Regions from separate parts of the Streptomyces sp. NPDC030838 genome, predicted to be linked through region 2. Evidence: riboswitches for the same ligand, from Rfam matches in the RefSeq annotation. Region 2 holds a riboswitch; the other holds the start of a gene.
The links. A riboswitch is a leader RNA that binds a small molecule or an ion and turns the genes downstream of it on or off. The one in region 2 is predicted to bind S-adenosylmethionine.

Region 1: linked by a shared signal. The riboswitch ahead of thrC (threonine synthase) and the one ahead of ACZ42A_RS01195 (aminotransferase class V-fold PLP-dependent enzyme) in region 2 are both predicted to bind S-adenosylmethionine.

Annotation. Positions count from the first base shown of each region.
Region 1 is NZ_JBVIED010000003.1:434,908-438,423, forward strand. Features, by position in the region: gene ACZ42A_RS12500 (MoaD/ThiS family protein) at 371-649, opposite strand; gene thrC (threonine synthase) at 733-2,022, opposite strand; SAM riboswitch class I at 2,041-2,196, opposite strand; gene ACZ42A_RS12510 (glucosyl-3-phosphoglycerate synthase) at 2,364-3,308, shown strand; gene ACZ42A_RS12515 (alpha,alpha-trehalose-phosphate synthase (UDP-forming)) at 3,408-3,516, shown strand, end outside.
Region 2 is NZ_JBVIED010000001.1:262,209-265,724, forward strand. Features, by position in the region: gene ACZ42A_RS01190 (glycerate kinase) at 1-65, shown strand, start outside; gene ACZ42A_RS01195 (aminotransferase class V-fold PLP-dependent enzyme) at 20-1,387, opposite strand; SAM riboswitch class IV at 1,518-1,635, opposite strand; gene trpD (anthranilate phosphoribosyltransferase) at 1,711-2,775, opposite strand; gene qcrB (cytochrome bc1 complex cytochrome b subunit) at 2,914-3,516, opposite strand, start outside.

The sequences.
Region 1 (3,516 bases), on a different contig from region 2:
ACTTCGCGGATCCGGGTCAGACCTCACCCCCCAGTCGTTGGGGGCGTGCGCCGGAACGCGTCGACCGCGGCTGAATGTATCTGTCCAACTGCCGTCTGCAACAGGTCAATCGGACGAGAAATCCGGGCAGCATCGATCGCTTGTTTACGGAGAATTCACCTGATTTCCGGGCAATTCGGGCCAGGCAAAAGGAGCGAAAGGCGCAAAAACACCGCTGATTTTGGCTGCTTCTCGACGCAGCTTCAGCACGGATTCTCCGCGGAAAGAGGAGCGGGTTCCCCAACTGTACCGCGCTCAATCACATGGAATTGCCCCCTCCGCTTCTCTCACGGAGGGGGCAATTCGACGAACGGTCTGTGACAGGTGTGGCTCAGCAGCCGCCGGCCACCGCCGGAATGATCGACACGCCCGCGCCGTCCGGCGTGGCCGTCTCCAGCCCCTGCTCGAACCGGACGTCGTCGTCGTTGACGTACACGTTGACGAACCGCCGCAGCTTGCCCTGGTCGTCCAGAACCCGGGCGGCGATGCCGGTGTGGTTCTTCTCCAGGTCGGCGATGACCTCGGCGAGGGTGGCACCTTCGGCGGCGACCTCGGCCTGGCCACCGGTGTAGGTGCGCAGGATGGTGGGGATGCGGACAGTGACGCTCACGTGAAACCTCCGGTCAGGGTGAGGGACTAAGGGGCGCGGGGAACTGCGCGACCAGCCCCCACCGGCCCGCAGCGAACAACGATCTAGACGAGCCCGGCCTCACGGAACGAATCCAGGCTGGGCCGAATGGTCGCCGTCAGCCCCGTACCGGCCACCGCGTCGAGGGTCTTGAGGCCGTCGCCGGTGTTGAGGACGACGGTGGTCTTGGCGGGGTCGAGGACACCGTTCTCGATGAGCTTCCGCGTGACGCCGACGGTCACCCCGCCGGCGGTCTCCGCAAAGATCCCCTCGGTCCGGGCGAGCAGCTTGATCGCGTCGACCACCTGCTCGTCCGTGACGTCCTCCACCGCACCTCCCGTGCGCCGCGCAATGTCGAGCACGTAGGGACCATCCGCCGGGTTCCCGATCGCCAGCGACTTGGCGATGGTGTTCGGCTTCTGCGGGCGGACGACATCGTGGCCGGCCTTGAACGCCGCCGACACCGGCGAGCAACCCTCCGCCTGCGCGCCGAAGATCTTGTACGGCTTGTCCTCGACGAGCCCGAGCTTGATCAGCTCCTGGAGACCCTTGTCGATCTTCGTGAGCTGGGAACCGGAGGCGATGGGCACGACGATCTGGTCCGGCAGCCGCCAGCCGAGCTGCTCGCAGATCTCGTACGCCAGGGTCTTGGAGCCCTCCGCGTAGTACGGCCGCAGGTTGACGTTGACGAAGCCCCAGCCCTCGCCCGCCGGGTCGCCGATCAGCTCGGAGCAGAAGCGGTTCACATCGTCGTAGTTGCCCTCGATGCCGACCAGCTCGCCGCCGTAGACCGCGGCCATGACGACCTTGCCCTGCTCCAGGTCGTGCGGGATGAACACGCAGGAGCGGAAGCCGGCGCGGGCGGCGGCGGCACCCACCGCGCCCGCCAGGTTGCCGGTGGAGGAGCAGGAGAGGGTGGTGAAGCCGAAGGCGCGGGCGGCCTCCAGGGCCTGGGCGACCACGCGGTCCTTGAAAGAGTGGGTCGGGTTGCCGGAGTCGTCCTTCACGTACAGGCCGCCGGTGACGCCGAGTTCGCGCGCCAGGTTGTCGGCCTTGACGAGCTTGGTCCAGCCGGGGTTCAGGTTCGGCTTGTCGGCCACGTCGGCCGGGACGGGGAGCAGCGGCGCGTAACGCCAGATGTTCGCGGGGCCCGCCTCGATGCGCTTACGCAGTTCCTCGGCGTCGTACGCCGAGAAGTCGTAGGCGATCTCCAGCGGGCCGAAACACTCTTCGCAGGCGAAGACCGGGCCGAGCGGGACGCGGTGGCCGCACTCGCGACAGGAGAGCGCCGCGGCGGGGCCGAGGTCCACAATGGAAGCGGAATCAGTGGTGCTTGCAACAGTCTGCACAGCCATGTGAGGCGAGGCCCTTTCTCCTCATCTTCCTCACGACGCACTTCGCCGTGAGACGGATTTGGCACCTTCCCTAGCCGGGGAGCCTCGCGAAATGATCAGCGGTGATCTACGAGACCGGCTGGAGGGTTGCCGGGGCTTCATCGGGCCGTGTCCCTCTGCCCCTCTGGATGAGCTGTATGCGGTTGTAAAACGCGAGCGACCCCCGACATGCGATGGTCATCAGCGTTGTTCAAGACTGTAACCGAAGGCCAGGACAGTTGAGATAGTCGTCCGAACCGCGAGATGGATCACAACGCAGACCGATCACCACTCGCCGAGAGAACGCAGAGGAGCCGCGCACTGTGCTGGAAGAAGTCGAGCGCTGGCTGAGCACCCGCTCCTGGTCCGTGACCGATCGCCCGCTCCACAAGATCCTGGCCGCCAAACGCGCCACGGGCCAGACGGTCAGTGTCGTGCTGCCCGCGCTCAACGAGGAGGAGACGGTCGGCGACATCGTCGCCGCCATCCGCCACGATCTGGTGCGGCAGGTCCCGCTGGTCGACGAGATCGTCGTCGTCGACTCGGGCTCCACCGACCGCACCTCCGAGGTGGCCGCCGCCGCGGGCGCCCGGGTGGTGCACCGCGACGAGATCCTGCCGCGCATCCCCGCCGTCCCCGGAAAGGGTGAGGTGCTGTGGCGGTCCCTGCTCGTGACGAGCGGTGACATCGTCTGCTTCGTCGACGCGGACCTGAAGGACTTCTCGTCCGACTTCGTCTCCGGGATCGTCGGCCCGCTGCTGACCGACCCGGACGTGGACCTCGTCAAGGCGATGTACGACCGTCCGCTGGGCGCCGCGGCCGGGCAGGGCGGCCGGGTCACCGAGCTGATGGCCCGCCCGCTGCTGAACATGCACTGGCCGCAGCTGGCCGGGTTCGTCCAGCCGCTCGGCGGCGAGTACGCGGCCCGCCGGTCCCTGCTGGAGCAGCTGCCGTTCCCCGTCGGGTACGGCGTGGAGCTGGGCATGCTGGTCGACGCGCTGCACCTGGTCGGCCTCGACGCCCTCGCCCAGGTCGACGTCGGGGTGCGCAAGCACCGCCACCAGGACGGGCAGGCCCTGGGCCGGATGTCCGCCGCGATCTACCGCACGGCCCAGCTGCGGCTGGCCCGCGGGCATCTGATCCGGCCGTCGCTCACCCAGTTCGAGCGGGTGGAGGACGGTTTCGAGCCGCGGACGTACTCGGTGGACACGGAGGAGCGTCCGCCGATGGTGGAGATCGCGGAGTACGCGGCCCGCAAGGTCGCCTGAACGCTGACCTGCGGCGGCACCTGACGTAACACGCGCCACGGGCCGTATACGGCCGAACCGTACGTTTGAGCGGTTGGGGGGCGGGCTAGGTTGAGGACCATGGCTTCGACGTCAGGTGCTGCACAGGTACTGGTGGCCTCCAACCGTGGCCCGGTCTCCTACCAGGTCCGCGACGACGGCTCGCTGCACGCCAAGCGGGGCGGCGGCG
Region 2 (3,516 bases):
TGGGCGCCCGGCTACCGGCTCACGCGGAGGTGTCCGGCACGCAACGCCCGTCCTCCGTACGGTAGTTCCACTTCGCGCCGTCCCGGACCAGCTCCGTCACCGCGGTCACGAACCGCTCCACGTGCTCGTCCGGCGTGCCCGCGCCGAAGCTGACGCGGATGGCGTTGAGGGACTTCTCGCCGGGCGCGGCCTCGGGGGCGCCGCACTCGCCCTGCGTCTGCGGGTCGCTGCCGAGGAGGGTGCGCACGAGGGGGTGGGCGCAGAACAGGCCGTCGCGGACGCCGATGCCGTACTCGGCGGAGAGCGCGGCGGCGAAGTGGGAGCTGTTCCAGCCGTCGACGACGAAGGAGATGACGCCGACGCGCGGGGCGTCGTCGCCGAAGAGGGAGAGGACGCGCACCTCGGGCACCTCGGCGAGCCCGCTGCGCACCTTCTCGATCAGGTACCGCTCACGGGCGACCAGGCTGTCGAACCCGGCCTCGGTGAGGGCCTTGCAGGCGGAGGCGATGGCGTAGGCGCCGATCACGTTCGGGGAGCCCGCCTCGTGCCGGGCGGCCGTCTCGTGCCACTCCACGTCCACGCCGCCGTCCTCGCGCCGGGTCACCCTGCGGCTGGCGCCGCCGCCCGCGAGGTACGGCTCGGCCTCGCGCAGCCAGTCGGCGCGGCCCGCGAGCACACCGGAGCCGAACGGGGCGTACAGCTTGTGCCCGGAGAAGGCGACCCAGTCGACGTCCAGGTCACGGACGCTCACCGGGTGGTGCGGCGCCAGCTGCGCGGCGTCCAGCACGATCCGGGCGCCGTGCGCGTGCGCCGCCGCGGCCAGCTCCCGTACGGGCCACAGCTCGCCGGTGACGTTGGAGGCGCCGGTGACGCAGACCAGCGCCGGGCCGTAGGGGTCGCGGTCGGCGAGGGCGCGCTCCAGGGTCGCCACCGCCTCGGCCGGGGTGCGCGGCGCGTCCAGGTAGGTGACCTGGGCGTTCTTCCAGGGCAGCAGGGAGGCGTGGTGCTCGGTCTCGAAGACGAAGACCCGGCAGTCGGCGGGCAGCGCGGCGGCGAGCAGGTTGAGCGAGTCGGTGGTGGACCGGGTGAAGACGACCTGGTCGCCGTCGCGGCAGTCGAGGAAGTCGGCGACGGTCTTCCGGGCGTTCTCGAAGAGGTCTGTGGACAGCTGGGAGAGGTAGCCGGCCCCGCGGTGCACGCTGCCGTAGTAGGGCGCGTACGCGGCGACGTCGTCCCAGACCCGCTGAAGCGCCGGCGCGCTGGCGGCGTAGTCGAGCGCGGCGTAGGTGACCTCGCCACCGGTGACGAGCGGGACGGTGACATCCCGGCCCAGAACGGGCAGAGGGGCACAAACGGACTGGTCGGCGGCAGCGGTGGAGACAGACATGGGGAACTCCCGTGAGACAGAGGAGGAAAGGAAAGAAAAGGGGTGTGCGGAGGCGGGGCTCGGCGGCCCTATCGCATTCGCTTGCTCACGGAAGGCTCCCTCGAACGACCAGGACCCCTGGTTTGCGAGGGGTCCGCGCTTGCCGTAGGCCTTGCTGCCGTACGGCCTGGTCTTCACCCGGGGCACCCCGCCACGGACGGAGGGTTGCCGGACAGTCGGCCGGGGCCTCATGACTGTCACTCATGACCTGGTACAGGAACGTAGACGAAATGATCGTCGTCCCGCAACCCGTGTCCGGATTACGGGACGACCGTCGTGGAGCGTTACGCGTTGCTCGCCGCCACCCAGCGGTCCAGCGTCCGCCGTGCCGCGCCCGAGTCGATGGACTCGGCCGCCCTGTCCATCCCGGCGCGGATCTGCTCCGCCAACGGGGCGTCAGTGGGGTGCAGGGCCACCAGCGCGGCCGCCGAGTTCAGCAGCACCGCGTCCCGGACCGGGCCGGTCTCACCGTCCAGCAGACGGCGGGCGACCTCGGCGTTGTAGGAGGCGTCCGCGCCGCGCAGCGCCTCGACCGGGACCAGCTCGATGCCGACGTCCCGCGGGTCGAAGGTCTCCTCGGCGACCTTGCCGTCGCGGACGATCCACACCCGGGAGGTGGAGGTGGTGGTCAGCTCGTCGAGGCCGTCGTCACCGCGGAAGACCAGCGAGGAGTTGCCGCGCTCGGCGAAGACGCCCGCGACGATCGGCGCCATCCGCAGATCCGCGACACCCACCGCCTGGGCCTTCACCCGGGCCGGGTTGGTCAGCGGGCCGAGGAAGTTGAAGGTCGTGCGGATGCCCAGCTGGCCGCGGGCCGCCGCCACATGACGCAGCGCCGGGTGGAACTTCACCGCGAAGCAGAAGGTGATGCCCGCCTCCTCGGCGACCTCGGCCACCCGCCGCGGCGTCAGCTGCAGATTGACGCCCAGCTTCTCCAGCACGTCGGAGGCGCCGGACGCCGAGGACGCGGCCCGGTTGCCGTGCTTGACCACCTTGGCGCCGGTGCCGGCCACGACGATGGAGGACATCGTGGAGATGTTCACCGTCCTGGCGCCGTCGCCGCCGGTGCCGACGATGTCGACGGTCTCGCCGGGCACCTCGATCACATTGGCGTGCGCGTACATCGCCCGGACGAGCCCGGCGATCTCCTCGACCGTCTCGCCCTTGGCCCGCAGCGCCACCGCGAACCCGGCGATCTGCGCGTCGGTCGCCTCACCGCGCATGATGCGGTCCATCGCCCAGGCGGTGTCCTCGGCGCTCTGGTCCCGGCCCTCCAGCAGACCGTTCAGCACCACGGGCCAGGAACGGCCCGCCGCGGTGTCGCCTCCAGCGGGGGTCACAGCGCTCATCAGCCGCTCCTGATCGTCGTAGAACACACGGAACACCACTCGGTGTGATTCCAGCCTATCCAGCCCCGGGCACGGCGAAGGGCCCCCGTCCGAACACCGGACGGGGGCCCTTCGACCGTGGCGTGGCGAACGCAGCGATCAGTGGTGGCCGTGGCCGCTCGTGATCTCCTTGTACTCCTCGACAGTCGGCTTGGGGATCTGGGAGTCCTCGCCGAAGTACGCCTGGCTCAGCTTGGCGCGCAGCTTCTCGGAGCCCTTCACCTTGCGCTCGACACCGTTCTCGTCGACCGTCGGGCCGATCTGGGCCGGCTCGTACTGCTCGTGCGCCGTGAGGGTGTAGAGGGCCTCCTGGCTGAGCGGCTCGTGCACCTCGATGAACTCACCGTGCGGCAGGCGCTTGATGGTGCCGGTCTCACGACCGTGCAGCACCTTGTCCTTGTCCCGGCGCTGCAGGCCGAGGCAGATCCGCTTGGTGACGATAAAGGCGATGATCGGGCCGGCGAAGAAGCCGATCCGGACGAACCAGGTCACGGCGTTGATCGACAGGTGGAAGTGGGTGGCGATCAGGTCGTTGCCACCACCGACCAGCGTGATCATGTACATCGTGATCCAGGCGACGCCGAACGCGGTACGCGTCGGGGCGTTGCGCGGGCGGTCCAGGATGTGGTGCTCGCGCTTGTCGCCGGTGACCCAGGACTCGATGAACGGGTAGACCGCGAGCGCCACCAGGACCAGACCGAA